One region of the Geodermatophilus sp. URMC 63 genome, then DNA from elsewhere that is predicted to be linked to it. Evidence: riboswitches for the same ligand, from Rfam matches in the RefSeq annotation. Region 1 holds a riboswitch; each other region holds the start of a gene.
What was found. Region 1 has a riboswitch for cyclic di-AMP ahead of ACWIZO_RS23755 (NlpC/P60 family protein). Riboswitches for the same ligand answer to the same signal wherever they lie in the genome.

Region 1 (7,189 bases):
CTCCGCGAAGGCCAGGGCCGACGCCGACGGCAAGGGGAGGATCTTCGACCGGGCCGCCCAGGTGGCCGTCGACTGGTCCCGCGCCCAGGACACCGGCGGCCCCGGTCTGGCCCTGCGCGCGCAGCACGCGCTGTTCGACCGGCTCGTCTACGGCCGGCTGCGGGCCGCGCTCGGCGGGCGGTGCGCCGGCGCGATCTCCGGTGGCGCGCCGCTCGGCGAGCGGCTGGGCCACTTCTTCCGGGGCGTCGGCGTCACCGTGTTCGAGGGCTACGGCCTCACCGAGACCACGGCGGCCGCGTCGGTCAACCACGACGGCGCCCTGCGCATCGGCACCGTCGGCCGCCCGCTGCCCGGCGTCGCCGCCCGCATCGCCGACGACGGCGAGATCCTGCTCCGCGGCGGCGTCGTCATGCGCGGCTACTGGGCCAACCCGCAGGCCACCGCCGAGGCCGTCGACGCCGAGGGCTGGTTCCACACCGGCGACCTCGGCGAGATCGACACCGACGGCTTCATCCGGATCACCGGGCGCAAGAAGGAGATCCTGGTGACCGCCGGCGGCAAGAACGTCGCCCCCGCCGTCCTGGAGGACCGGCTGCGCGCGCACCGGCTGGTCAGCCAGTGCATCGTCGTCGGCGACCAGCGGCCGTTCATCGCGGCGCTGGTCACGCTCGACGCCGAGGCCCTGCCGCAGTGGCTGGAGGCCACGGGCAGGCCGGCCGACACGCCCGTCGCCGAGCTGGTCGACGACCCGGGTCTGCACGCCGAGCTGGACGCCGCCGTCGCCGAGGCCAACAAGGCCGTCTCGCACGCCGAGGCGATCAAGGAGTACCGGGTGCTGACCCAGGACTTCACCGAGGACAACGGGATGCTCACCCCGAGCCTGAAGCTCAAGCGCTCGGTGGTCGTGAAGGAGTTCGACGCCGAGATCGAGGCGCTCTACCGGTAGGGCCCCTCACCGTCGAGCAGGTCGGCGAAGGTGGCGGCGACCGTCGTCCAGGACCAGCGCTGCTCCACCCACGCCCGCCCGGCGGCGCCCATCGCGCGCGCCCGCGCCGGGTCGTCGAGGAGAGCGGTGACCGCGGCGGCCACCGTCACCGGGGAGCGGGGCTCGGCCACGACCGTCCCGGTCACGCCGTCGCGCACCGCCTCCGGGGCCCCGCCGGAGGTGCCGCCGACGACCGGCAGCCCGCACGCCGCCGCCTCCAGGTAGACCATCCCCAGCCCCTCGACGTCCAGACCGCCGCGGCGGGTGCGGCAGGGCATCGCGAACACGTCACCGGCGGCGTAGTGCTCGGGCAGCTGCGGGGGCGCGACCGGTCCGGTGAGCACCACGGAACCGTGCAGGCCGCGCCGGGTCACCGCCCGGCGCAGCCGCGCCTCGTCCGGACCGCCGCCCACCAGCAGCAGCCGCGCGCCCGGGTGCCGGGCCAGGACCGCCGGCCAGGCGGCGACCAGCACGTCCTGGCCCTTGCGGGGCACCAGCCGCGACACGCACACCACCACCGGCCCGTCCCCCAGCCCGTACCGCCGGCGCACCGCGGTCCCGTCGGCGGCCGGGGTGAACCGGTCGACGTCGACCCCCGGCGGGAGCTGCGCGAGCCGCGTCCGCCCGCCCAGCGCCGGCTCCAGGCGGCTGCGGGTGTACTCGCTGATGTAGGTCAGCACGTCGAGACCGCCGGCGATGCGGCGCAGCAGCTGCCGCGCCCCGGGCAGCGCCACCCAGCCGGTCTCGTGGCCGTGCGTGGCGCCCACCAGGTGCCGCACCCCCGCGGCGCGCAGCGCCGGTGCGAGCAGTCCCAGGGGGGCGGCCGCGCCGAAGAAGGCGGTGTCGCAGCCGTGCCCGGCGGCCAGCGCGGCGGCCGCGCGCGCGGTGGCACGGGTCGGTAGCAGCACCCCGGTGGGCCGGCGGACGACGGGGTAGGGCAGCCGCGCGTCGTGGGCCTCCCAGCCCGGTGAGCGGGAGGCGAGCACGACCAGCGAGTCGGGCGGCCGGCGCTCCAGCAGCGCGGCGACGAAGGTCTGGATGCCGCCCTGCCGCGGCGGGAGGTCGTTGGTGACGACGAGGGTGCGCCGGGAGCCGCTCACCGCTCGCCCAGCCGCAGCCAGTCCTCGGCCAGGGCGATCCGCTGCGCCGCCGTCGGGTGCGAGCCGAAGAACCACTGCCACGGCGCCGGCGGGCTCGGGTCGGACACGTTGGTCTCGGCCAGCCGGCGCTGCATCTCGATGAACGCCGCGGCGTCGCCGGTCAGGTCGAGGGCGTGCAGGTCGGCGCGCGCCTCCACGTGCCGGGAGACGACGTTCTGCACCGGGGTGGCCACGAACGAGCCGAGGGCCGCGAGCAGCAGGACCAGCGGCACGACGCGCGGGTCGCCCGGGGAGTCGGCCCCGGTCCGCCGCAGCAGCGGCGGGCAGGCGAGCAGCCAGCCGAGCAGGGCGACGGCGGCGGCCGCACCGAGTGCGCCCATCAGCGTGCCGGTGAGGACGTCGTCGGTGGCGACGTGGCCGAGCTCGTGGGCGACGATCGACTCGGTCTCGTCGTCGGGGACGTCGGCCAGCAGCGTGTCGTACAGGACGACGCGGCGGGTCGAGCCGAAGCCGGAGACGTAGGCGTTGAGGGACGTCGTCCGCCGGGAGGCGTCGGCGACCAGCACGTCCTCGACCGGCGTCCCGCCCTCCTCGGCCAGCTCCAGCAGGTCGGTGCGCAGCTGGCCGGCCGGCAGCGGCTGGAAGCTGTTGAACGCCGGCTCGATGACCACGGGGTAGAGGAAGGAGCCGGCCACCACGAGAACGGCCGCTCCGGCCGCCGTCCACGCCCACCAGGTGCGCGGTGCCCGCCGGGCCAGCGCGACCAGCACCAGCAGGGCCAGCGCGGTGAGGCCGGCGTCGATGGCGGTGGAGACGGCGACGTCGCGCAGCCACAGCGGCCACGAGCGGGTGGAGAGCCCGTAGCGGTGCCGCACCACCTCGCCGTAGGCCGACACCGGCAGCGTGGCCAGCCGTCCGACCACGACGAGGACGACCGTGCCGAGCAGCGTCTGCCACGGCCAGCGTCCGCCGAGGGGCCGCGCGACCGCCGTCACCAGCCGGCTGCCCAGCCGGGTGAGGCCCAGCAGGACCGAGACGCCCAGCCCGAGCAGCAGGCCCGCCAGCGAGGCGGGGCGGATCTCGGCAGCCAGGGCCTGGGCCCGCCGGACGACGTCGACGGGCAGCCCCGCGTCGGCGCTGACCGGCGTCACGCCACCGGGCGGCTGCGGCAGGAGCGTCCACGGCGTCCGGACGACGATGACGACCACGAGGGCGGCCCCGAGCACGGCCGCGACCAGCAGGGCGGCGCGAGCGCCTCCCCGGCCCGCCGCGCTCACCCGGCCGATCCTAGGTGGCCGCGCGCGTCCGGCCCGGGACGCCCCGGCCGACGGCCGGACCACGAGCGGCACGGACTGTCCGGGACACGGCGAGGGCCGGGGACCCGCAGGTCCGCGGCCCTCGCCGCCTGCCCAGCGGTCCCGTCGAGGACACCGCCGCCGGCTCCGTCCCGGGTCCCGCCGCGAGCCTGCGAGGGGCGGGGGCAGCGAGGTCCTTCCTCAGGCGATGCGACGCATGGCGGTGATGCCGCCCATGGAGTCGACCGGCACGACCTTCACCGGCTCGCTGGAGGTCGCGGCGTGCACCATCTGGCCGTTGCCGATGTACATCGACACGTGGCTGACCGGGCTGAAGTAGAAGATCAGGTCACCGGGCTGCAGCTGCGACCGCGAGACGGCGGTGCCCATCCGCGACTGCATGCCGCTCGAGTGCGGCAGGCTGATCCCCGCCGCGGCGTACGCGTACTGCGTCAGACCCGAGCAGTCGAAGGCGTCCGGACCGCCGGCGCCCCAGACGTAGGCGTCGCCCACCTGGGCCAGCGCCGTCCGCACCGCCGCCTGGGCCGCGCCGCTGCCGCCACCGGCCGGGGCCGGAGCGGGTGCCGCCGCGGCCGGGGCCGCCGGGGCGCTGTCGCCGACCGTGCCGCCCGCCGTGGGAGCCTGCTGTGCCGCGGGGGCCGGCTGTGCGGCGGCCTGCTGGGCGGCGAGGGCCGCCTGCGCGGCGGCCGCCGCCTCCCGCTCCGCGGCGGTGAGCGCGGCGACCTGGGCCTGGTAGTCGGCGACGTCGTCCCGGAGCTGCGTCTCCTGGGCGGTCAGGCCGTCCAGGGTCTGCTGCGCGGCGGCCTCGGCGGCCTCGGCGTCGGCCTGGGCCCGGTCGGCCGCGGCGGCGGCGTCGCCCACCTCGGTCAGCACCTCGGTGGTGTGACCGGCGATCCGGTCGAGCACGGCCAGCCGGCTGACGAAGTCCTCGGCCGACTCGCTGGTCATCAGCAGGTCGAGCTCGGGCATCGTGTCGCCGCCGGTGTAGGCGCTGCGGGCCACCTGGCGGATCTGCCTGTCGAGGGAGTCGAGCCGGGCCTGCGCGTCGGCGACGGCCCGGTCGGCCTCCTCGGCGGCGGACCGCTGCTGGGCGAGCACCTCGCGGGCCTCGTTGACCTGCTCGGAGACGACCTCGAGCCGGTGGCCGGCGTCGGCGGCGAGCTGGGCGGCCTGCGCCGACGTGGTCGCCTGCTCGGGATCGGCCGTCGCGGTGCCGGGGAGGAGGGCCAGCGTCAGGCTGGCGGCGGTGCCCACGAGCGCGGTCCGGCCGAGGCGGCGGACCAACGGGGGGCGGTGCGGGCCGGCGGTGTGACCGGCGGTGGAACCGGTGGCGCGGCGGGCGGTGGACTGTGGACGTGCATGCCCCAGGGCAGGGCGGGGGGTCGCCACGGGCGGCGGCTCTCCGTTCTTCCTCAGCAACCGCCTACCGAGTTAGCTGACGGGTTCGGGCCGGGAAGACGTGCCCTATCCCCCGCGCGCCGGTGTCCCGGCGCGCGCGAGAACTCACCCCAGTGCTGCGGTGGGTCCCCGGTTCACCCGACGCACACCCCTTGGGACGGCGTCCGGCGATTCGGCGGTGCCCGGCCGAGGCCACCTCGCATCGGGTGACGACCACCCGGCCGGACGGGGCCACCGTACGGACGTGATGAGGTTGTGACAAACGCGGGTCCTGTTACCTGTGAGAACTCGCACTGTGAGGAAGGACGCCACTCCCGTGCGTCGTCCTCGGCCGTGTCTCACCCCGTCCGCCCTGCTCAGCCTGGTGTCAGCCGGTGCGCCGCCGCTGGGCCGGCCGGTGACGCAGCGGAGGCACGAGTCCGCCCTCGGCGAGCGCCCGGACGGCGCGCCGCTCGACGTCGTCGAGCTCCACCACCACGCCCGGCCGGGGCAGCACGACGTCGTCGGCCCCTGACGCCCGCGCGGCCGGGACGGGGGGCACCGGCAGCAGCACGGGCTCGGTGCCCCGCTCCCCCGGTGGCGCGCCCAGCAGGGCGGTGACGACGCAGTCGGCGCAGCCGGCGCCGCGGGCGGTGCACGAGTCGCAGTCGATGAGCATGGCCGTGTCCCTCCGGTGTCCCGGCCGCGCCGCCCGGGTGCGGGCCGCGGTCGGGACGGTCTCCCTGTCGGTTGCCGCGGACGCTAGGGACGGCCACCGACAGTCCCGGCTCAGCTGCCCGCGTACTCCCAGTGCCAGGGCTCCTCGCGGCCGTTGCCGGGGTCGGCCCACGTGGGGTGCAGCCAGCCGAACCGGCCGGCGTTGGCGACCATCCAGGCGTACTGCGGGGTGCCGAAGGCCTCCACGCCCCCGCACAGGTCGACCGCCAGCCCCCAGCCGTGGTTGCTCGTGCCCGGCACGGCCGCGAGTGCCGGCTTCTCCCCGTACAGCCGCACCTGCGCGGCGTAGGTGCGGTAGGAGTCGGTGGTGCACAGCGGGTCGCCGAAGGCCTCGGTGAACGCCGCGCTCATCGCCCGCCAGGCCGCGGCCGCGTCGCAGCGCAGCGCGTGGCCGGCCACGCCCAGCGGGCACAGGGCGCTCGGCGGGATCAACCCGTTGGGGTAACCGCCCCAGGCGCGTGCGCCGTCGACCGTCGGCGGGTGCACGGGGTTGCCGCACTCGACCCGCAGCGCGCCCCCGGTCGGCCCGGGCGCCGGTTCCCCCGGCTGCGGCCCCAGGCTCGGGCGACCGACGCGCAGCACCTGGTCGGCGGGCAGCCGCCGGACGACGACGGCACCGGCCCGGCCGTCGGCGGCCAGCATCGTCTGCCGGTCCAGGGCGATGCCGACGTGGCCGAGGCCGGCCTCCGGGGTGCCGAGGAACACCAGGTCCCCGGGCAGGACGTCGGCGGGGTCGACCGGCGTGGTGACGGCGTAGAGCCCGGCCTGGTCGGCGGGCAGGTCGACGCCCGCGGCGCCGTAGGCCGCGGACACCAGGGAGCCGCAGTCCCAGGAGTCCGGGCCGGCCGTCCCGGGGGCGTAGGGCCTGCCGAGCGCCGCCATCGCCGTGCTGACCGCCGCGACGGTCTCCGCGGGGAGCACCAGCAGCGACGTCGGCTGGCGGGGCAGCAGCGCGGCGCCGCGCTGCACCCCGCCGGCGGCCGCGCCCACCGGCGCCAGCCCGGCCGGCAGGCCGGACGCCGGGTCGAGCAGGGCCGCGGCCGGCGGCGACCGCACCCCCGCCGCGTCGAGCTCCCCGAGGTGGGCCCGCCAGTTGAGCGCCGTCTGCGCGTTGACGTCGACCTGCTGCCGCTGGAGCTGCGCCAGTTGCCGGTCGACCTCCCCCAGGGCGGCGTCGAGCTCGCCGGTGACCGCGGCCGCGGCCGCCTCGAGCTCCCCCACCTCCGCGGTCAGCCGGTCGGCCCGGTCCTGCGCGTCGGCCAGCGTGGCGTCGGCGGCCACCTGCCGGGCCAGCGCGGCCCGCTGCTGCCGTTCGGCCGCACCGACGACCTCGGCGGTGTGCGCGTCGACCGCCTCGAGGTAGCCGAGCGCCGTGGCGACGTCGCCGGGGTCGCCACCGGCGAGCAGGACGGTGAGGGGGGTGAGCGCGCCGCCGTCGCGGTAGACCGCGGAGGCGTACTCCGCGACCACCGCCCGGAGGCGGCCCAGCTCGTCCTCGGCGGCGTCCACGGCGGCCTGCGCGGCCGCGACCGCGGCCTCCGCCCCGGTGAGCGCCTGCCGCGCCCCGGCCACCTCGGCCTGCCGCCGCTGCAGGTCGGCCTGCACCTCGGCGGCGCGCTGCTGCAGCCGGTCGAGCGCCTCGCTGTCGAGCACCCCGCTGGTGCTCCCGGGCT
Region 2 (7,189 bases), 1.7 Mb from region 1:
AGGCGGCGCTCCTGGCCGGGCTGGTGCAGAGTCCCACCTCCGACGACCCGTTCACCGCCCCGGAGGCGGCCACGGCGCGCCGCGACGAGGTGCTGTCGCGGATGGCCGAGCAGGGCCTCGTCACCGCCGACGAGGCCGCCGCCGCGCAGGCCGAGCCGCTGGGGCTGGCGCCCGGACCGGCCCCGCCCCGCGGCTGCGTGCAGGCCGGCGTCGGCCCGTTCGTCTGCGACTTCGTGCAGCGGCACCTGATCGAGGACCTCGGCCTGACCCAGGAGCAGCTCGACAACGGCGGCTACGTCGTCCAGACGACGCTGGACCCGGAGCTGCAGCGCTCCGCCGACGCCGCCGTGCTGCAGACGCTGGCGCCGCAGGACTCGCTGGCCGGCATGTTCACCGCCGTCGAGCCCGGAACCGGCCACCTGCTGGCCATGAGCGTCAACCGGACCTTCGGCTACGACCGGGCCGACCCGACGCAGGAGTCGTTCAACCTCAACACCTGGCCCAGCCAGGGCTCGGGCTCCACCTACAAGGTGTTCGTGGCCGCCGCCGCGCTGGCCCGCGGCTTCTCCTCGCACTACACGCTCACGGCGCCCGACCCCTACGTGTCGCGGGTCTACGGCGGCCCCTGCGAGGGCCGCGCCACCGACGGCCGGTACTGCGTGCGCAACGCCGGGTCGGGCTACCGGCCGACCCTCGACCTGACCACGGCGCTCTACCAGTCGTCGAACACGTACTTCCTCGCACTCGAGGATGCCCTGGGCAGCGTCGAGGAGCCGGTGCGGATGGCCGAGGCGGCGGGGCTGTTCCAGTTCAGCCCGCCGGGCCTGGCCCAGCAGATCGTCGACGAGAACCGCGGCTCGTTCACCTTCGGTGCCGAGGCCACCAGCCCGCTGGCGCTCGCCAGCGCGTACTCCACCTTCGCCGCCAGCGGCACCCGGTGCGACGTCGTCCCGGTCACCTCCGTCCTCGACGCCCACGGCCGGCCCGCCGTCGGTGCCGACGGCGAGCCGCTGGACGTCGGCGACCGCTGCACGCCGGAGGCGGTCCCGCCGGGCGTGGCCGACACCCTCACCCAGATGCTGCGCAAGGACGTCGAGCCGGGCAACCCCGGGCAGACCGGGTCACGCGCCTACGTGCCGGGGCACCAGATCGCCGGCAAGACGGGCACCTCGCAGGACAACTACTCGGTGGCCTTCGTGGGCTACACGCCCGAGATCACCGCGAGCGTCATGGTGCTCAACCCCAAGCGCAACGAGGACGTCGGCGGCTTCGGCGGCGGGAAGGGCGCCACGATCTGGCACGACGCGATGGCGCCGGTGCTGCAGGCGCGCGGCAGCGGCGAGTTCCCGCCCGCCGACCCCACCGTGCAGGACGGCAACACCCGGCCGGTGCCCGGGTGCTCCAGCGTGCGGGCCTGCGAGCGCGCGCTCGCCGATGCCGGGTTCACCTCCCGGGCCGTGCGCGTCGACAGCGACGAGGCGGAGGGCACGCTGCTGGGCACCAGCCCCCCGCGCGGCGGCCGCGCCGTCCCCGGCCAGCAGGTGTCGATCCTGGTGAGCAACGGCAGCGACTACGTCGAGCCGGCTCCCGAGCCCCCGGCCGCCCCGGCGCCGGACCCCCGGCCCGCACCGGAGACGTCCTCGGCGCCCGAGCCGCCCCCGCCCGCCCCCGCGCCCGAGGCGCCGGCCCCGGAGCCCGCGCCGGCACCCGAGCCGCCGCCACCGGCACCGGAACCGGCCCCCGAGCCGGCACCGGAACCGGAGCCGGCTCCCGAGCCGCCGGTGGCCCCGGCGCTGCCGGGGCCGGAGCTGCCCGTACCCGGACTGCCGCCGGGGTTCTCGCCGGGGTTCCCGCCGGGGTAGTCCTCCTGCTGCCGCTGGCCCAGGAGTTCGTCGAGGGACTGGGTGAGCAGCCACCCGGCGAGCAGCACCAGGTGCAGCATGAACATCCACAGGCCGACGGCCACCACCGCGCCCACGGCGACGAGGCCGCCGAAGGGCGCCCCGAGGTCCAGGGGCAGCGACAGGAACACCACGAACCCCTGCAGGAACCCCGACAGGCACGCCGCGGTGAACAGGGCGCCGCACGCCACCGCGCGCCGGCGGTGCCGGCCGGCGGCGACCACGCCGAAGCCCCAGGCGAGGGGCACGGTGAGGACGAACAGCACGGAGTAGTAGCCGACGAAGAAGCGGCCGACCGCCGGGCCCACGCCGTCCTGCTGGGCCAGGTCGGCCATGAAGCGGGCGGCCAGCAGCAGCGGGTACAGCAGCACGGGGGTCACGACGACCAGCGGCAGCGTGAGCAGCCGTCCGCGCCAGCCGGTGAGGGTGTCGGTGTCCCGGTGCCGGCTGAAGCGCAGCAGGGCGCGGCGCAGGCCCTCGCCGTAGAAGGAGAGGGGCACCAGCGCCAGGACGAAGCCGAGCAGGTCCAGCCGGACCCCGGCGGAGGCCAGCCGCTCGACCGCGCCGGGCGCGCCCAGCTCGGCCGGCAGGAGCTCGGTCAGCCGGCCGACGAGTGCCCGCACCTCGGCGGGTGAGGTGGCCAGCGCGGTGAGCCGCACGGCCACCAGCAGCAGTGGCACGACCGCGATGCCCGCGTAGAAGGTCAGCCCGGCGGCGATGAGGGCGAGGTCGCGGCCGCGCAGCAGGCGCCGGGCGCCGACCAGGAGCGCGCGCGTCGCGGCGCCCAGCCCGGCCGCCGTCCACCTCCGTCCCCGGCTCACCGGCTCACGACCCGGGCGGTCGCGCGCCCGCCGACGGTCCGGGGCAGCGCTCAGCCGCCGGGGTTCGCGTCGTCGGTGGTCGGCGCGTCGTTGCCCGGGTTCTCGCCGGTCTCCTGGCAGCTGGCGTCGTTGGGGTTGCTCGCGTCCTCTCCGCTGGAGTCGCAGTTGGTGGGCCCCCGGGAGAAGTCGGTGTTGTCGCCGCAGGCGACCAGTGAGCCGAGGAGGGCGAGCACGACGAGCGGCCGGGCGAGGCGCGAGCGCGTGGAGGAGGACATGCCCGACTCGTGCTCGTCCCGGCGCCCTCCCAAACGGGTGTGCCGGAACCGGGCGGCGACCCACCGGTCGGGTGTGAGCGGGATGACGGGAAAGTACTCATTGTCACGAGCCGGTTACGCCCTTACGCTGTGTACGTCCAACGGGGCGTTCCGTCACCTACCTGGGTGACACCCCGTGGACGCCGTCGAGCCGGTCCTCCCGCGAGGGGGGCCGGGCCGGGGACCCAACGCAGTCCCGGGGTGAAGCGTGCGCGGTCCGCGCGCGCCGGGCGACTCCACGCCCGAACCCGTCAGCTAACCCGGTAGGCGGCCTGGGAGGAGAAGGAGAGACGCCGACCCGTGGCGCCCCTGAGCACGTCCGTCGCCTGCCTGACCGCGACCACCCGGTCGCGCCGCCGCGTCGTCCTCGCCCTCGTCGGCGCCCTGGGCATCGGCCTCGGTCTCGGGAGCGTCCCCGCGCCGGCCGCCGCCGAGGAGCCCACCACCGCGGCCGAGGCCGCCGAGCTCGTCGCCGCCCGCGGGCACGACCTCGAGGTCGTCACGGAGCGGTTCAACGAGGCGCGCGAGGGGCTGGCCGCCCAGCAGGCCGCCGCCGACGCCGCGGCCGCGACGCTGACCCAGGCCCAGGCATCGGTGGACACCGCCCGCGACCAGGTGGTCGGGATCGCCCGGTCGGCCTACACCGGCGACGCGATGGGCCCGCTGCAGGCCCTCATGACCAGCCAGGACGCCGACGAGTTCGTCAACCGGGTGACCCTGCTCCAGGGCGTCGCCGGGTACCAGAACGGCCTGCTCGGCGAGGCCGTCACGGCCACCGAGACCGCGACCGCGGCACAGACGGCGGCCGCCGAGGCCGCCGCCGAGGCCCAGCGCCGGTACGACGACGTCGCCAGCCAGCAGGCCGGCCTCGAGGCGCAGATCGCCGAGTACCAGGCCGACTTCGCCCGGCTGAGCGCCGAGGAGAAGCGCGCCGCCCTCGAGGCCGCCGCCGCCGCGCACGCCGCCGAGGAGGCCCAGCGGGCCAGCCGCGACGAGGAGCGCGCCGCCGCGACCTCCGGGAGCGCGCCCGCGTCGTCCCCGGGCTCCTCGTCCCCGTCCTCGTCGTCGTCCCCGACCTCGAGCGCCCCGGCCGCCGTGCCGTCGGGTGGGGGCAGCGGCGCCGCCGCGACGGTGGTGGCCACGGCCATGGCCCAGCGCGGCAAGCCCTACGTGTGGGCGGCGGCCGGCCCGGGCTCCTTCGACTGCTCCGGCCTGACCCAGTACGCCTTCCGCGCCGCGGGCATCAGCCTCCCGCACTCCAGCGGCATGCAGTCGCGCATGGGCACCGCGGTCTCCCGGGCCGACCTGCAGCCCGGTGACCTGGTCTTCTTCTACAGCCCGGTCAGCCACGTCGGCATCTACGTCGGCAACGGCCAGATGGTGCACGCCCCCACCTCCGGCGACGTGGTCAAGGTGGCCAGCATCGACGCGATGGGCGGCTACGCCGGCGCCCGCCGCCTCACCTGACGCGGCGACCGCTCGCGGAGCCCCGGCCCTCCCTCGGGAGCCGGGGCTCCGCTGCGTCTGGACGCCGGCCGATCGGTGTGGAACGCTGCTCGCATAAAAGAGCAGTGCTCACAGCAGGAGGCCGGGATGCGCCGTACAGGGGCATGGACGTGGGCGGCCGCCGCCCTCCTCTCGGAGACGGCGGCGCTGGGCGTGCTGGCCTGGTGGGGGGCCACCGTGCCGGAGGCGGTCGCCCTCCGGGTGCTCCTCGGAGCGGGCCTGCCGGCGGCTGCGGCGGTGCTGTGGGGTCTGTTCGCCGCGCCCCGCGCCGCCGTCCGGGCGCGGGCGCTGCTCGTCCTCACGAAGCTGGCCGTGCTCGGGGGCGCGGTCGCCGCCCTGGCCGACCTCGCCGGGCCCGTGCCGGCCGCCGTCCTGGCGGTGGTCGCGGCCGCCGGCGCGCTGCTGTCCGACCCGGCGGCCCTGCAGCCGCCGGTCAGGGACGCGGCGGCTGCCCGGGCGCGCTGACCCGCTGCAGCAGGCCCCAGACGAAGGCCGCCGTGGCGCCCGAGGGCAGGCGGACCTCCCAGCGGGTCACGACGCCGGGGTCGACGTCCACGGCGCCGGGCAGCCCGCTGACGTCGCCGACGACGTGCTCCCACACCCGCAGCCGCCCCGCGGTCGCCGGCGGCACGGGTGAGCCGGGCGCCCGGACGAGGTGCTCGTGCAGCACCGTCGCGCCCGGGCCCGCGACGACCTCCCAGCGCAGGTGCGGCCACAGCGGCAGCGGCCAGCGGCGCACCTCGAGGTCGAGGTCGCCGAACCGGCGCTCCTCGACCTGCTCCGCCGGCCCCAGGACGGCGGCGCGCAGCGCCAGCCCGCGCGGCGCCCGCGGCGCGTGGTGCAGCGCCTGCCAGCGGGTGTGGGCGGCGTGGGCCTCGGCGCGGGTGGCGCCGAGGCGGGGGAGCGCCCCGGCGACCAGGTCGGGACGCAGGTCGGCCATGCGGCGGAGCAGCACGAGGCAGAACTCCCGCCGCGCCAGACCCCGCACGCCCACCGACCCTGCCACGGAGGTCACACCGCCGGCCGGGACCCTCGACGTCCGGTCGCCGTTGGACAGGGGAGACCCGACCGTCCACCGGAGGACCTCCCCGCGATGAACCCCCGCACCGTCGTCCTCGCCTTCCGCGTCGTCGCCGTCGCCGAGGCGCTGTCCTGGGTCGGCCTGCTCGCCGGCATGTACGTCAAGTACGTGCCGGCGACCACGGAGGCGGGCGTGCAGTTCTTCGGCCCGGTGCACGGGGCGGTGTTCGTCGCCTACGTCCTCGTCGCCCTGGTCGCCGCCCGCGTGCTCGGCTGGTCGCGGTGGACGGCGCTGCTCGCGCTGGCCGCCTCGGTGCCCCCGCTGGCCACGGTCGTCTTCGAGCGCTGGGCCGCGCGCACCGGCCGCCTGCAGGAGCCCGCGCGCGCCTGACCTACCGTGCGGGCATGCCGGAGCCCGTCCTCCCCGCGACCGCCCGCACCCTGCTCGCCCGCACCGCCCGGGTGCAGCGCGACGGCCGGGCGCCGAGCCTGGTCGCCGGCGTCGTCCGGGACGGCGGGCCGGCGTGGTCGACCGGCCGCGGTGACGTCGACGAGCCGCACACCGACGTCCAGTACCGGCTCGGCTCGATCAGCAAGACGGTCACCGCCGTCGCGGTGATGCGGCTGCGCGACGAGGGCCGCCTCGGCCTCGACGACCTCCTCGACCGGCACCTGCCGGGCACGCCGTTCGGCGACCGCAGCGTCGGGCAGCTGCTGTCGCACCTCGCCGGCGCCGCGGCCGAGAGCCCCGGCGGGTGGTGGGAGCGCGTCCCCGGCGGGTCGCTGGCCGACCTCGGGCTGGCCGGCGAGCACGTCGTCCTCGGGGAGGCCCGCCGCTTCCACTACTCCAACCTCGGGTTCGGCCTGCTCGGCGAGCTGCTCGCCCGCGTGCGCGGCCGGTCGTGGGCCGACGTCGTCACCGCCGAGGTGCTCGGCCCCCTGGGGATGACCCGGACGACGACGCGCCCCTCCGGCCGGGCCGCCCAGGGCCACGCGGTGCACCCGTGGGCCGACGTCGTGCTGCCCGAGCCGGAGCACGACGCCGGCGTCATGGCCGCGGCCGGGCAGCTGTGGGCGACGCTGGCCGACCTCGCCCGCTTCGCCGTCTTCCTGCTCGGCGACACCGGCGACGTGCTGTCGCCCGCGACGCTGGAGGAGATGGCGGTGCCGGCCGGCGTCGACCCCTCCTCGCCGGCGTGGTCGGCCTACGGGCTGGGCCTGCAGGTGCTGCGCGTCGACGGGCGCACGCTCACCGGCCACGGCGGCTCGATGCCCGGCTTCCTCGCCGGGGTGTTCGTCGACCGCGAGGAGCGCACCGGCGGGGTCTCGCTGGCCAACACGACCAGCGGCCTGGACGCGCTGGTCCCGGGCCTGCTGGCCGACCTGCGCGCCGCCGAGCCGCGGGTGGTCGACCCCTGGGTGCCCTCGCCGGCGCCGGTGCCGCTCGAGCAGCTGGGGATCTGGTACTGGGGCCCGGCGCCGCTGGCCCTGCGCGCGCTGCCCGGCGGGCTGCTGCACCTGGGGCCGCTGCCCGGGCGCGCGGGGCGGGCCAGCCGCTTCCGGCGGCGCGACGACGGCACGTGGGTGGGCCTGGACGGCTACTACGCCGGTGAGCCGCTGCGCATCG
Region 3 (7,189 bases), 1.6 Mb from region 1:
GGCCGGCCGCGACCGGATCACCGTGCGGCCGGGCGGGCTGGTGTCGGGCAGCGGGCTGGCGGTGCGGTACGTGGAGCACGCCTCGCCCTGCTCGGCGTCGTCGGAGGCCGAGGCCGCGGAGGTGGCGGCGCTGTGGCGGTCGCTGCAGGGCGTCGGGTGGGTGGACGCCGAGGGCGTCGAGCGGCCGCTCGGGCCGGACGACGTCCTCGTGGTGGCGCCGTACAACAGCCAGGTCGGGCTGATCCGCTCGCTGCTGCCCGACGGCGCGCGGGTGGGCACGGTCGACCGGTTCCAGGGCCAGGAGGCGCCGGTGGTCGTGTACTCGACGACCTCGACCTCGGCCGACGACGCGCCCCGCGGGGTGTCGTTCCTCTACGACCTCAACCGGCTCAACGTCGCCGTCTCCCGCGCCAAGGCGTTGGCGGTGGTGGTGATGAGCCCGCTGCTGCTCGACGCCGCCGTCCGGACGCCGCAGCAGCTCCGGCAGGTCAACGCGCTGTGCCGCCTGGCGGAGATGGCGGCCCGCGCCGGCTGACCCGCCGAGCCCGCGTGGGGGTCACGGCGGCGGCTGGCCACCGACCACCCCGGCGACCACGGCCGCCGCCGCGTGACCGGAGCGGACGGCGTCGAGCACGGGCACCCCGGCGCGCCAGCCGGTCAGCACCCCGGCGACGAACGCGTCCCCGCACCCGGTCGTGTCGCGCAGCCGCCCCTCCGGCAGCGGGTCGACCGGCACCTCCCACGAGCCCGCCGTCGTGACGACCCGGGTGGGGCGCGCGCCGGCGTGCACCAGCACCAGCCCCGGTGCCCAGCCCGGCATCTCGTGGCCGTCCAGGCCCAGGACCGCGGCCTCGGCGGCGTTGCAGGAGAGCAGGTCCGGCCGCAGCCCGGTGAGCAGGTCGACGTACGCCGCGGCACCGTGGCGCCCGATCCGCGTCGCGGCGGCGACGTCCGCACTGACCGGCACCCCGAGGTCGTGCGCCGCCGACGCCGCGGCCCGCACCGCGGCGGGGAAGCGCAGCAGGTCGTAGCCGTCCACGTGGACGACGGCGGCACCGGCGAACCACTCCGGACGGACGTCGGCCGGCTCCAGGCCGCCCTCGCCGCGATCGGTCAGCAGCGTGCGCTCGCCTCCGGGGTGCACCAGGACCGTCGACAGCGGCGCCCGGCCGCGGCGCGCCACCGCCACCTCGACCCCGCGCGCGGCCAGCCCGGCCAGCAGCCCGTCGGCGAGCGGGTCCGCACCGGCCCAGCCCGCCAGCCGGGCCGGCGCGCCGAGGCGGACGACGCCGGCCGTCACGTTGGCCGGTGCCCCGCCGGCCGCCGTCGTCCGCACCACCCGCTGCTGCCCGCCGACCACCAGGGGCGCCGACAGCTCGAGCAGTTGGTCGGCCACCAGCTTGCCCACCGCCACCACCGGGCCCCGGCCTGCGGGGCGCGGCCACCCCGGACCGTCCACGGGGTCAGCGTGCCGTGGGGCCGACACCGTCAGCACGTGGACGACGCCACCGGCCCGGGGAGCCGCGGCGCCGGACGCCACCTCCGCGTCGCCGTGCGACCACGGAGAGGCGGGCACGCCGGTGCGGTGGGTGCAGGCGGAGGTCAGGGACCCGGCGATCGACGCCCCACGGGCGCCCTCCGGCCCGTAAGCTCCCCGCTTCATACGGGCGGCCCGGACGTCACCGGAGCCGCCCGTGGTCACTGCCGAGTCGTCCGGAAGAAACCCCACATGGCCGACAGCCGCACCATCCCCCCTCCCTCCGACCGCCACCGGCACGCGCACCGGCCGGTGCCGAGACGCCGCCGGTCTGCGCTCCTGATCGCCGGCATCGCCGTCCTGGTGGCCGCCATCGCGGCCGCGCTGGTCCTCGCCTCGGGGGACGGGACCGACGAGGCGGACGCCGCCGATCGGGCCGTTGCGAGCCCGGCGGCGAGCACGACCCCCGTGGCGAGCAGCGAGAGCAGCCCGCCCCCCACAGCACCGGCTCTGAGCGCCGAGGAGACGGCGAGCACGCCAGACGTCCCCGAGGAGTTCGCCGCGGCCCTGCAGCAGATGGGGATCCCGCTCGACGCCCACACCGGCTGGGTCGTCGCGCAGGGGATCTGCGTCCGGCTGGGGCAGCCGGAGTACGACCAGTTCAGGATGTCCGAGGGCGTCGAGCGGCTCTTCCCCTCCGTGGAGGACGAGCAGGCCCACGACTTCGTGGCCATGGTCGCCGAGTCGGTCTGCCCCGTCTGACACCACCTGCCCGGCCCGCCGGCGGGTGTGCCGGACAGGCCGCCGGCGGCGGGCCGTCAGGCGGCGCGCAGCAGCGGTGCCAGGGTGGTGATCTCGGTGCCGTCGGGCCGCCAGGTGCGCCATCGGCCGTCCGGTCGTCGTTCGACGCGGAAGCCGTGGTGGACCTTCGTGTGGTGCCGCTCGCACAACAGCGCCGAGTTCTCCAGGTTGGTCTCGCCGCCGTCGATCCAGTGAACGAGGTGGTGAACGTCGCACCACCACGTCGGGGCTCGGCAGCCGGCGAACACGCAGGCCTGGTCGCGCAGCTCGACCGCGCGGCGCAGGTGGCGGTCGGCGAGGCGTCGTTCGCGGCCGAGGTCGATCGGAGCGCCGTCCGGGCCGAACACGACCCGGGAGACGGCGCCGTCACAGGCCAACCAGCGGGCCCGCGCCGCGGAGATCACCGCGCCGAACCTCATCCGCCCGGCACCGTGCCCGGTGGCGGGGTCGGCCAGGTCGTCGAGGTCGATCACGACCGCCACGTGCGGCTTGACCGTGCGCAGGGTCGGCAGGCCGCCGGCGGCCAGGGCGTTGTCGGCCAGCTGCACCAGGGCGTCGCCGAGCCGCTGGGCGCGGGTGCGCTCGTCGCCGGCGGGCCGGTCGGCCTGCGCGAACGACTCGACCGCCGCCTGCAACCTCTCCCCACCCACGGCGTCGAGCTCCCCGCGGATCGACAGCGACCCGTCGGCGTGCTTCGACAGCGTCAGCCGCCGCCCCTCGGTCGGGTCCGGCTCGGGCCCGTCGGGATCGAGCCGCGTCAGGTAGTGCCGCACCGCGCTCACGAAGTCCGCATGGGGGTGCTCGACGGCCAGCCCGGTGAGCACCGCGTCGATCTCCACCAGGTCCACACCACGCTCGGCGGCCGCGGCCAGCCGCTCGGGCGTGAGCACCACCGCGGCCACGCCCACCTGCTCGGCCGACACCAGCCCGGCGTCGTGCGCCTCGGCCAGCGCCGGCAGGTGCCCGAGCACCCGCCCGTTGCCCACCAGCCGGGCGGCCGCGGCGGCCGAGAGCCGGCAGTGGCCACGCAACCAGGACCGCATCGACCTCAGCCCGTCGCGCTCGGGTGCCTGCCGGTTCTCCGCCACCCGCGCCAGCCGGGTCAGCCGGGCGTCGATCCGGTTCCGCTCGGCGACCGCAGCCGCGATCTCGTCCAGGACCTCCGCGTCCGTCAGCGCGGTGGTGTCACCGACCGCGTCAATCGAACACATGTACGGAGTCTAGTCCACAGAGGTGGGCGGATCAACCTGAAAGCCCAGCTCAGAGCCCGATTTGCGGTCGTTGCCGGGTGACTGGGTCCGTTCGGACGCCGCTGCGAATGCAAGCGACTGGTGACGGCTGCGTCCGGACGTGACGGTGCCCCGGCCGGGGAGTCCGGCCGGGGCACCGTCAGGGCTGTCCGTCAGGCGACCCGGCGGGCGCCCACGTAGCTCGGCATGGAGTCGAGGTTCACCACCGCCACCGGCTTGCCGGCGGTCGAGGCGTGGACCATCTGACCGTTGCCGATGTACATGCCGACGTGCGAGACCGGGCTGTAGAAGAACACCAGGTCACCGGGCTGCAGGTCGGCCTTGGCCACCGGCGTGCCGAACGTCGACTGGGCCTTCGAGGTGCGCGGGATCGAGATCCCGGCCGCCTTGTAGGAGAAGCTGGTCAGCCCCGAGCAGTCGAAGGAGTTCGGGCCGGTCGCGCCGTACACGTACGGGTCCCCGACCTGGGCCAGCGCGGTGTCGACGGCGACCTGGGCCGCGCTGGAGGACGCCGCGGCCGGCGCGGCGGCCACGGCCGTGCCAGCGCTGTCACCCGCAGCAGCCGAGGCCGGCAGGGGGGAGAGGGCGATGCCGGCTCCGGCGATGGCCGCGACGGCGATGCCGCGGAACGAGCGACGAGCGATGGACGTGCGTGCAGTCGTCATCGACGACGGTTCTCCTGTTCTCCACGATCGCCTGCCGGGTTAGCTGACGGGTTCGGACGGGGGAGTCGCCCGGCGCGACGAGTCGCGCTTCACCCCAGTGCTCAGGTGGGTCCCCGGTCCGGGTACCGGCTGGGTGCCGGCATCCGGTTCGGCGTGTCCGGCGGGTGTCACGCGGGAGGTGACGAAGGGCCCTGGCCGAACCGCGACGACGGTAGGTAGGGGATGTGGAGCCCTCAACCGGCCCGGGGGATCGCCACGCCCGGACCACCTTGCTGGACTTGACAAGTACCGGAAATCCGAAACGCCGTGCTGAACTGCGGATATGTATCGACCTGTCGCCCTCTCACGGGCCCCTCGTGCGGGCTGACACGCAGGTCGGCGGTAAAAAGGACATAACGGTGCGTCCGAACGCTGAGTCAGCGGTTCGCCACGAGGACAGTGATCAGGACGCCGGGATCCGCACGGTTGCCGTGCCCGTTCACCGGGCATCGGGACAGCAGTCGACAGGAGGAGGACCCCGTGGGGATGTTGAGGAAGCTCGTGGCTTCGGGCGTCGCCGCCAAGGTGGTGCAGGAGCTCCAGAAGCCGCAGAACCAGGCCAAGATCAAGCAGTTCATCCGCGACTACCAAGCCAAGAACAAGAGGGGTGGAGGCGGCGCAGCCGGTCGCTACTGACGCCCACCCTGCAGCACCCCTCGCGACCCCCGTCCCCGGTACCCGGGACGGGGGTCGCGCCATGTTCAACGGGCGAGGCGGCCGTGTCGACGGTGACTGGTGTGTCGCCAGTGCGAGTTGGGGACGACTCGGTCTCGGTACATCCGGGATCAGAGACACAGGCGTGTCACGGTTCCTGCGTTCGCTCCCGACGCGGCGCCGTCACACAGCGCACGGCCACCTCCGCCGTCTGGGCCTCACACCAGGGAATGCCATGACCCAGCCGACCTACAGCCCGCCGCCGCCCGCCGCTCCGGCGCCCGAGCCCGCGAAGAAGCCCTTCTACAAGAAGGCATGGTTCCTCGTCCTCGCCGCGATCGTCGTCATCGCGGCCTTCGCATCACAGAAGGGCGGCGCCAGCACCAGTGATGCGGCATCGGGTGACTCGGCTGCCGGTGAGTCGGCGGCCCAAGGGCCGACCGACGCGGTGGAGCAGGAGTCGACCGACTCGGCGACCGTCGGTATCGGTCAGCCGGCCGCCGATGGGGACTTCCAGTACGTCGTCAACGGCGTCGACTGCAGCCAGACCCAGATCGGCGACCAGTACTTCAACACGACCGCGCAGGGCCAGTTCTGCCTCGTCGACCTGACGATCACCAACATCGGCAGTGAGTCGCAGAGCTTCCTCGGCGACAACGCGACCCTGTTCAACGCCCAGGGGCAGGAGTTCAGCGCCGACACCGAGGCCGCGATCTACCTCGAGAACGCCGACTCGCTGTACGAGGACATCAATCCCGGTAACACCCTCAACACCAAGGTCGTCTTCGACGTCCCGGCCGGCATGGTCCCCAGCTCCATCGAGCTGCACGACTCGATGCTGTCCGGCGGTGTCACCGTCGCCCTGCAGTAACCCGATTGACCGCAGGGGGTCTCGCCACGTCGGCGAGGCCCCCTGTCTCGTCTCATGGTGGCCGCCGGCGTCAGGAGCGCAGGCTGCAATCGACCTCGGGCGCTGAGAGGGATCCGTCCCATCCGAACACCCGGTCCCGCCGGCGTCCGGACACGGCGCCGTTGCGCCACCCCTGGTCACGCGCCAGCCTGACGCCGGGGCCACCGCAGAGTCGCGGCGGACCAGCCGAGGAGGGGGCATGAGCAGGGACATCGACGGCAGCCGGATCGACGCGGTGCTCGCCGACGCGGTGCTCGCCGACGCGGTGCAGAGCGGAGCGGTGCCGCACGTCGCCGCGATCGCCGCCGACCGGGACGGCGTCCTCTACGAGGGCGGCGCGGGGGTGCGGGTCGCCGGGGAGTCCGACGACCCCGTGGGCACCGGCACCCAGTTCCGGATCATGTCCATGACGAAGATGGCCACCACCACCGCCGCCCTACAGCTGGTCGAGCGCGGCGACCTCGACCTCGCCGCGCCGGTCGAGGAGTACCGCCCCGAGTTCGCCGCCGTCCAGGTGCTCGAGGGCTGGGACGGCGACACCCCGCGGCTGGTCCCGCCGGTCAGCCGGGCGACCGTCCACCAGCTGGTCACCCACACCACCGGCCTGGGCTACTGGTTCTAGAGCGCCGACCTGCTCCGGTACGAGACGGTGACCGGCGTCCCCAACGTCGTCCCGGGCTCGGCCGAGGCGTTCAAGGCGCCGATGGTGGCCCACCCCGGGCACCCGGTTCGTCCACGGCATCAACACCGACTGGCTCGGCAGGGTCGTCGAGGCCGTCGCCGGCACCACGCTCGACGAGGTCGTGCGGACGGGGATCACCGAGCCGCTCGGGATGGCCGACACGATGTTCCGGCCCGACGAGAGCCGGAAGGCCGACTGCGTCGCCATCCAGACCCGCGGCGAGGACGGCCGTTGAACCGCCGTCCCCGAGATCCTCAACCAGGAACCCGACTGGTGGGCCGGCGGACACGGCCTGTACTCGACGCCGCGCGACTACACCCGCTTCGCGCGGGCGCTGCTGCGCGGCGGCGAGCTCGACGGCGAGCGCATCCTGTCCGAGGAGACGGTCGACCGGGCCTTCACCAACCAGATCGGCGACCTGGGGTTCCCCGCCGAGATCCCCACCGTCGACCCGCCGATCACCGACGGCCTGCGGGTCGGGCCGGGCTGGACGTGGGGCCACGGGCTGCTGCTCAACACCGAGGACCAGCCGGGCCGCCGCCGGGCCGGCACCGGCGCATGGGCGGGCCTGTTCAACACCCACTTCTTCATCGACCGCACCACCGGCGTCTGCGCCTCGATCTACACCAACTCCCTGCCCTTCATCGAGCAGGACGGCGCCTGGCGGGTCTACGGCGAGTTCGAGGAGGCCCTCTACGCCGCGCTCTGAGC
Region 4 (7,189 bases), 1.0 Mb from region 1:
CTTCGGCTCTCCCGACACCGGGGCGGCCGCCGACGTCGTCGTCCGCATCATGGAGCGCGACGCCGGCCGGGTGCGCGGGATCAAGACCAGCCTGCTGGACGCCGACGCCGAGGTCGCGCTGCGGCGGCGGCTGCCGGCCGGCGTGGACCTGTTCACCGGCGACGACTTCCACTACGTCGACCTGATCGCCGGCGACGGCGAGCACTCGTCGCACGCGCTGCTCGGCGCGTTCGCCGCGATCGCGCCGGTGGCCGGCGCCGCCATCGCCGCGCTCGACGCCGGCGATCCGGCCGGCTACCGGCGACTGCTCGGGCCGACCGAGGCGCTGTCGCGGCAGGTGTTCGCCGCGCCCACGGCGTACTACAAGACCGGCATCGCCTTCCTGTCGTGGCTGAACGGCCACCAGCCGGCGTTCAGCATGGTCGGCGGGCTGCACAGCGCCCGCAGCCTGCCGCACCTGTCGGAGGTGGTCCGGCTGGCCGACGCGGCCGGTGCCCTGGAGGACCCGGAAGCTCGCCGCGCGCCGGTGGAACGGCCTGCTGGCGCTGGCCGGCGTCGACGTCCCGGTGCTGGAGCCGGTCTCGTGAGCGCGCACCCGCGGCTGTCGCTGAACCAGGCGACGGTCAAGTACGCGTCGCTGGTCGACGCCCTCGCCGTCACCCGCGAGGCCGGCATCGGCGCGATCGGGCTGTGGCGCGAGCCGGTGGCCGAGGTGGGCCTGGAGAAGGCGTGCGCGCTGGTGGCCGACTCCGGGCTGCGGGTGTCGAGCCTGTGCCGGGGCGGCTTCTTCACCGCTCCCCCGGGCCCCGCCCGCACCGCGGCGCTCGACGAGAACCGCCGCGCCATCGAGGAGACCGCGGCGCTGGCCGCGGCCGGTGCGCCCGGCTCCGCGCCGGTCCTCGTGCTCGTCGCCGGCGGCCTCCCCGACGGCGACCGCGACCTGCCCGGCGCCCGGGAGCGGGCCCGCGACGCGATCGGCGCGCTGGTCGACGACGCGACCGCGGCCGGCGTGGTGCTGGCGGTCGAGCCGATGCACCCGGTGTTCGCCGCCGACCGCGGCGTGGTCTCCACGCTCGGGCAGGCGCTCGACGTCGCCGAGCAGTTCCCCGCCGGGGCGGTCGGCGTCGTCGTCGACACCTACCACGTGTGGTGGGACCCGGAGCTGCCCGCGCAGGTGGCGCGGGCCGGCCGCGGCGGCCGGATCGCGTCCTACCAGGTGGCCGACTGGGTCACCCCGCTCGGGCCCGACGTGCTGGTGTCGCGCGGCCTGCCCGGCGACGGGCACGTCGACCTGGCGGGGACCAGCGCCCTGGTCGAGGCGGCCGGGTACCGCGGCGACGTCGAGGTCGAGGTGTTCTCCCAGGAGCTGTGGGACGCCGACCCGGCGGTCGTCGCCGCCCGGACCGCGGCCGCGTTCGCCGCCGCCGCGGGCGTCCGGGGATGAGCAGCCGGGTCCGGCCGGCCAGGGGGAGGGCCGGCCGGGCCCGGCGCGGGGGGCCGCGTCAGGGGTCGCGTCAGCCCGTGTAGTTCACGTGCACGTGGTCCATGTGGTTGGCCGTGGCGCTGCCGCGGTCCTCCATGGCCGACCAGCTGCCGCCCGGCGAGCTGAGCATCCGCTGCTGGTAGATGAGGTAGTCGACGCCGAGCTCGTCCCAGTGCGCGACGTGGTACTGGACGATCGCGTTCCCGAGGGCGGTGTTCGACAGGACCATGTAGTCCAGGGCCAGGCCCGACGGGTGGCCGCCCGGGTCGGTGGCGCTGGCCCGGGTGCCGCCGAGGGTGATCGAGCCCGCGCCGGCCACGTTGCTGACGACGGCGTTCGCGGCCGCCTGGACGACGGCCTGCACCGGCCCGGCGGTGTTGGTGATGCGCGCGGTCGCCGTGGCGGCGGTCCCCGAGCCCGCGGTGGACGACGCGGCAGTGGCCGACGCGGCAGTGGCCGACGCGGCGGCGGCCGACGCGGCGGCGGCCGAGGAGGTCGGAGCCGCCTCCGGCTCCCGCTGCGCCGCGGCGGCCTCGGCAGCGGCGGCCTCCTCGGCGGCGGCCCGGTCCGCGGCGGCCTCCGCAGCGGCGGCCTCGGCTGCCGCGGCCTCCTCGGCGCGCTGCTGCTCGAGCGCGGCGGCCTCGGCTGCCGCGGCCTCGTCGGCGCGCTGCTGCTCGAGCGCGGCCTGGTCGGCGGCGGCCTGCGCCTGCTGCGCGGTGGCCTCCTCGGCCGCGCGGCTGCTGCGGCTGGCGGCCAGGTCCTCCAGCGGCTGGAGGTCCTCGGCCGGCTGCGCGTCCGCCCCCGCGGCGAGCGTCCCGGCCTCGGCGGTCAGGCCCAGCTCCTGGGCGACGGCGGCCGACCCCGGGTCTCCGGCGCCGGCCGAGGCGGCGGGGTCCCCGCCGACGACGACGTTGACCAGCAGGGCGCCGGCGGCGGCCACGCCGAGGAGCAGGCCGGGACGGCGGGCGGCGGCCGGACGGCGGCGGCCGGTGGCGCGGCCGCGGCGCTCGGCGGACCGGCCGGACGTGGTCGTGCGGGGGTCCATGGTGCGGGTGCTCCAGGCGGGTGCGGGGCGCAGCGGGCTGCGGCTTGGGCGGGCGGCACGGCCGGTGGGCGCGCCGGGCCGGCGCGGGCACACCGGGGCAGCGCGGCGCGGGGCCGGTCGGGCGGAGGGTGCCCGGGCTGGTGTGCGCGCGGACGGCGTCCGGGGCGGACGGCCGCGGACGGTCAGGTGCGCGGGCGCGCCGGGACGGGGCGGAGCCGGATCGGACGGGGTGGTGCAGCGGTGCGGGCAGCAGTGCAGGCGCGCGCCATCCGGCGGCTCTCCGTTCTCCCGTGAGCCGCCTACCGGGTGAGCTGACGGGTTCGGGCGGGAAGCGGCCCTACCTCTCCCGGCACGCGGCCAGGAGGGGATTCACCCCAGTACTGCGGTGGGTCCCCGGCTCGCCCCAGCGGGCGACTCGGCGGCGTCCCCCGGCCTCCCCCGACGGGGGACGACGACCGGACGGACGACGCGACGCTACCGGCGGATTGCACATCGTGACAACAAGTCGACAGGCGTTTCGTCGGGTGATGGTGGTTGCGTCCGCGCCGATCGGCAGCCCGGTGGTGTAGGGGCCCCGGAGTAGGGGGCCCTAGGGTCGGGGCGTGGAGGTCTGGTTCAACCCCTCGTGCTCGACGTGCCGCGCCGCCCGCGACGAGCTCGACCGGGCCGGTGTCGAGTACTCCCTGCGCCGCTACCTCGACGACCCGCCGACCGAGGCCGAGCTGCGCGCCGCGCTGGCCGCCCTCCGGCTGCAGCCGTGGGACGTCACGCGCCTCGGCGACCCGCTGGCCGCGGAGCTCGGGCTGCCCGACGCCCCGCGCGACGCCGACGCGTGGGTGCGCGTGCTCGTGGAGCACCCGCGGCTGATCCAGCGGCCGATCGTCCTCGGCGACGACGGCCGGGCGTGGGTGGCCCGGGACGGCGGCACGCTGTCCGAGGTGGTCGCCGCCGCCCGCGGTCCCCGTGAGATGGACCCCCGCGACCCGGACACCCTCTACGCCGAGGGGCCGGTGGCCGCCGAGCCGCCGGACGACGACCGGCCCGAGGACTCACCGCTGCGCGACTCCGGCGGCACCGGCCCGGGCCCCGACGACCTCGACCGGCTGCTGTGACGCAGAGCTGACCCGCCGGGCGGTTGCGCTGTGCAACGTCCTGGGAAGCTCGGGAGCATGGCGGTCTCCCGGTCACCCCGCGCGCTCGTCGCCGCGCTCGTCTTCGTCGGGACGGTCGTCGCCGTCATCTCCAGCCTCGGCGCGCCGCTGGTCCCGGCGATCGCGTCGTCGACCGGGGCGTCGCTGCCGGACGCGCAGTGGTCGCTGACGGTCACGCTGCTGGTCGGCGCGGTGGCCACCCCGGTGGTCGGGCGGCTCGGCGACGGCCCGCACCGCCGCCGGGTGATAGTCGCCGTGCTGGGCGTGGTGACCCTCGGCGGGGTCCTGGCCGCCCTCCCCCTGGGCCTGGGGTGGCTGGTCGCCGGCCGCGCGCTGCAGGGCTTCGGCCTGGGGCTCACCCCGCTGGCCATCGCCACCGCCCGCGAGGCCCTGACCGGCGACACCTCCCGCTCGACCATCGCCGCGCTGTCGGTCACCGTCGTCACCGGCGTGGGCCTGGGCTACCCGCTGGCCGGCCTGGTGGCCGAGCTCGGCGGGGTGCACGCCGCGTTCTGGGCGGGGGCTGCGGTGAGCGCCGCCGCGCTGGCCGCCGCCGCCGTCGTCCTGCCCCCGCCGGCCGCGGCGCCGCGGCGGCGGCTCGACGTGGTCGGCGCGTTGCTGCTCGGCGCCGGCGTGGGCGGGCTGCTGCTGGCGCTGGGCGAGGCGGAGACCTGGGGCGTGACGTCGCCGCTGCTGTGGGGGCTGGCCGCCGCCTCGGTGGTGGCGCTCGCGCTGTGGGTCTGGTGGGAGTCGCGGACGCCGCAGCCGCTGGTCGACCTGCGGCTGGCCCGCGGCCGGGTGGCCCTGACCGCGCACTCGGCGGCGCTGCTCGTCGGGCTGTCGAACTACCTGCTGCTGGCGGCGGTGCCGGTGCTGGCCCAGGCCCCGCCGGCCGACGGCGCGGGCTTCGGCACCTCGATCGTCGTCGCCGGGCTGGTGCTCCTGCCGTTCTCGGCGGCCAGCATGGTGGGCGGCCGGCTCGCGCGGCTGCTCGCCGACCGTGCCGGGCACGCCCGGGTGCTGCCGGTCGCGGCGCTCGTGCAGGGCGTGGCCTTCGTCCTGTTCGCGTTCCTGCGCACCGACCTGTGGCAGCTGTTCGCCGTCATGGCGGTGGCCGGGCTGGGCGTCGGGGCGGCGTTCGCGGCGTTCCCGGCGCTGGTGGTGGCGGCCGTCCCGCCGGCGGAGACCGGCAGTGCGATGAGCCTCAACCAGGTGCTGCGGTACGTGGGCTTCGCCGTCGGCAGCGCGCTCACCGCGACCGTGCTCGCCTCGGCCACCCCGGCCGGCGCGGCGGCCCCGGCGGCCGGCGGCTACACGACGATCGCCGCGACCGGCGTCGTCGTCTGCCTGCTGACCGCCGTCGTCACCGCCCTGACCGGCCGCCGTGCGGCGACCGCCCCCGCCTCCGAGCCGGCCGCCGTCCGCTGACCCTCACCCGGCGTCGGCCCAGGAGCGGACGACGGCGACGTCAAGCGGGAAGTCGACGGGGAAGCCGCCGAACAGCAGCCGCCCGGCCGTGACCGCGGCGGCCCGGACCTCGCCGGCGACCTCGTCGGCCAGGTGCTCGGGCGTGTGGACGACGACCTCGTCGTGCAGGAAGAACACCAGGTGCGGCCGCTGCGCCGGCGGCCCGCTGCCCAGCCGCCACAGCCGGTTGCGCAGGTCGGCGAGCCAGCACAGCGCCCACTCCGCGCCGGTGCCCTGGACGACGAAGTTGCGGGTGAACCGGCCCCAGGCGCGGCGGGCGCGGTCGCGGTCCTCCCGCGGGCCGTCCTCGTCGGGTGCCTCGCCGAGCCCGACCGCCCGCTCGGCCCAGGCGCCGGTCGGCGGCGGCGACCCGCGGCCGAGCAGGGTGGCGACCACCTCGCCGCGCTCCCCCGCCCGGGCGGCGTCCTCGACCAGGCCGATGGCCCGGGGGTAGCGGCGGGCCAGCCGCGGCAGCATCCGGCCGCTCTCCCCGCGGGTGGCCCCGTACATGGCGCCGAGCACCCCGAGCTTGGCCTCGGCCCGGGTGGCGACGGCGCCGTCGGCCACCATGCCCTGGTAGAGGTCGGTCGAGCGCGCCGCCTGGGCCATCGCCGCGTCGCCGCTCATGCCCGCGAGCACCCGCGGCTCGAGCTGGGCGACGTCGGCGACCACGAACGCCCAGCCGTCGTCGGCCACCGCGGCGGGACGGACCTGTGCGGGCACCGACAGCGCTCCCCCGCCCTGCGCCGACCACCGCCCGGTGACCACGCCGCCCGGGAGGAAGGCCGACCGGAACCGGCCCCCGCGCACCCAGGTCTCCAGCCAGCTCCAGCCGTGCGCGGACAGCAGCCGGGCCAGCCGCTTGTACTCGAGCAGCGGCGCGACGGCCGGGTGGTCGACCTGCTCGAGCGTCCACTGCCGGGTGTCGTCCACGGGCAGCCCGGCGGCCCGCAGCGCGCGCAGCAGGTCGCCGGGCGAGTCGGGGTTGAGCGCGGGCGCGCGCAGGGCGGCGCGGACCTCGCCGGCCAGCCGCTCCAGCACCGGCGGGCGGACGCCGGCCGGCGGGCGCGGCCCGAGCGCGTCGGTGATTAGCCGCTCGTGGACGTCGGCCCGCCACGGCATCCCGGCGTGCGTCATCTCCGCGGCGACCAGCGCGCCGGAGGACTCCGCGGCGAGCAGCAGCGCCAGCTGTGCGCGCTGCGTGGCCGCGGCCAGGGTCGTCTGCTGCCGGTCGTGCTCGGCGACGGGGTCGAGCCGGTCGGCGGGGTCGGCCAGCGGGAAGAGGGCGTGCTCGGTCGTGATCACCGGCGCGAGCGCGTCCCAGCCGGGGGTGTCCTCGCCGGCGAGCAGCCGCTGGTCGGCGGACGGCGAGCGGCGCAGGACGGCGTGGCCGAGCCGCAGGTCGGTGCACCGCTCGACGCGGACGCCGGCGTCCAGCAGCGCCGGGTACCAGCGGGTGGTGTCGTCCCACACCCAGCGGACCGGCGTGCGCTCCCGCTCGCGGACCCAGCCGGGGAGGTCGTCGGCGGTCAGCCGGGTGACCTCGGGGACGTCACGGCCGTCGTCACGGCCGCCGCCGGGGCACCGCCGGGCCTCGACCAGGTCGCCGCGGCGGCGGAGGACGATCCGCTCCACCCGGGCAGTGTCGCCGACGGGTGCGACGCAACCGCCGCCCCGCGCCGGGCGGGCGGGGTAGCCCCTCTGCAGGGTCCCGCCGCGAGCCTGCCAGTGGCGGGGGGAGGAGGGGTCCTCTCAGCCGAGGAGGCGGCGCACCGTGCGCACCGGCTGGGCGACCCACCAGCGGGCCACGCGCAGACCGAACCACCACAGGTCGCCCCATTCGGCCGGTCGCGGTGCCCCGGCCGGGGACGCGGTGGTGGCCGACTCCTCGGGCTCGGGCTCGGGCGCTGCGGACTCCGGTGCTGCGGGTGGCTGCTCGGGCACCAGGAGGTCGACCGGGGTGCGCCGCCGCGGGTCGCGCAGCGAGGCGAACGACGGGATCGCCGGCGCGGACGGGGACTCCTCCTCGGCCGGCGGCGCCTC

Region 2: it holds a riboswitch for cyclic di-AMP, as region 1 does, so the genes downstream of both, ACWIZO_RS05385 (C40 family peptidase) here and ACWIZO_RS23755 (NlpC/P60 family protein) in region 1, are expected to answer to the same signal.
Region 3: it holds a riboswitch for cyclic di-AMP, as region 1 does, so the genes downstream of both, ACWIZO_RS16230 (C40 family peptidase) here and ACWIZO_RS23755 (NlpC/P60 family protein) in region 1, are expected to answer to the same signal.
Region 4: it holds a riboswitch for cyclic di-AMP, as region 1 does, so the genes downstream of both, ACWIZO_RS18950 (hypothetical protein) here and ACWIZO_RS23755 (NlpC/P60 family protein) in region 1, are expected to answer to the same signal.

What each region holds. Positions count from the first base shown of each region.
Region 1 is NZ_CP199956.1:4,888,970-4,896,158, forward strand. It holds gene ACWIZO_RS23740 (AMP-dependent synthetase/ligase) at 1-946, shown strand, start outside; gene ACWIZO_RS23745 (glycosyltransferase family 4 protein) at 937-2,085, opposite strand; gene ACWIZO_RS23750 (M48 family metalloprotease) at 2,082-3,362, opposite strand; gene ACWIZO_RS23755 (NlpC/P60 family protein) at 3,582-4,655, opposite strand; cyclic di-AMP (ydaO/yuaA leader) riboswitch at 4,807-4,972, opposite strand; gene ACWIZO_RS23760 (hypothetical protein) at 5,167-5,457, opposite strand; gene ACWIZO_RS23765 (NlpC/P60 family protein) at 5,568-7,189, opposite strand, start outside.
Region 2 is NZ_CP199956.1:1,094,006-1,101,194, reverse strand. It holds gene ACWIZO_RS05400 (transglycosylase domain-containing protein) at 1-1,862, shown strand, start outside; partial or broken gene ACWIZO_RS05395 (YhjD/YihY/BrkB family envelope integrity protein) at 1,904-2,722, opposite strand; gene ACWIZO_RS05390 (hypothetical protein) at 2,773-2,997, opposite strand; cyclic di-AMP (ydaO/yuaA leader) riboswitch at 3,213-3,301, shown strand; gene ACWIZO_RS05385 (C40 family peptidase) at 3,337-4,503, shown strand; gene ACWIZO_RS05380 (DUF2568 domain-containing protein) at 4,630-5,007, shown strand; gene ACWIZO_RS05375 (hypothetical protein) at 4,976-5,530, opposite strand; gene ACWIZO_RS05370 (DUF3817 domain-containing protein) at 5,636-5,953, shown strand; gene ACWIZO_RS05365 (serine hydrolase domain-containing protein) at 5,968-7,189, shown strand, end outside.
Region 3 is NZ_CP199956.1:3,305,658-3,312,846, forward strand. It holds gene ACWIZO_RS16210 (TM0106 family RecB-like putative nuclease) at 1-535, shown strand, start outside; gene ACWIZO_RS16215 (carbohydrate kinase family protein) at 557-1,459, opposite strand; gene ACWIZO_RS16220 (hypothetical protein) at 1,730-2,239, shown strand; gene ACWIZO_RS16225 (DUF222 domain-containing protein) at 2,296-3,489, opposite strand; gene ACWIZO_RS16230 (C40 family peptidase) at 3,681-4,193, opposite strand; cyclic di-AMP (ydaO/yuaA leader) riboswitch at 4,206-4,339, opposite strand; gene ACWIZO_RS16235 (hypothetical protein) at 4,713-4,868, shown strand; gene ACWIZO_RS16240 (DUF4352 domain-containing protein) at 5,122-5,757, shown strand; gene ACWIZO_RS16245 (serine hydrolase domain-containing protein) at 5,996-6,418, shown strand; partial or broken gene ACWIZO_RS16250 (serine hydrolase domain-containing protein) at 6,537-7,187, shown strand.
Region 4 is NZ_CP199956.1:3,863,317-3,870,505, reverse strand. It holds gene ACWIZO_RS18955 (DUF993 family protein) at 1-1,444, shown strand, start outside; gene ACWIZO_RS18950 (hypothetical protein) at 1,515-2,528, opposite strand; cyclic di-AMP (ydaO/yuaA leader) riboswitch at 2,812-2,949, opposite strand; gene ACWIZO_RS18945 (ArsC/Spx/MgsR family protein) at 3,131-3,640, shown strand; gene ACWIZO_RS18940 (MFS transporter) at 3,698-5,107, shown strand; gene ACWIZO_RS18935 (bifunctional 3'-5' exonuclease/DNA polymerase) at 5,111-6,781, opposite strand; gene ACWIZO_RS18930 (DNA-directed RNA polymerase subunit alpha C-terminal domain-containing protein) at 6,899-7,189, opposite strand, start outside.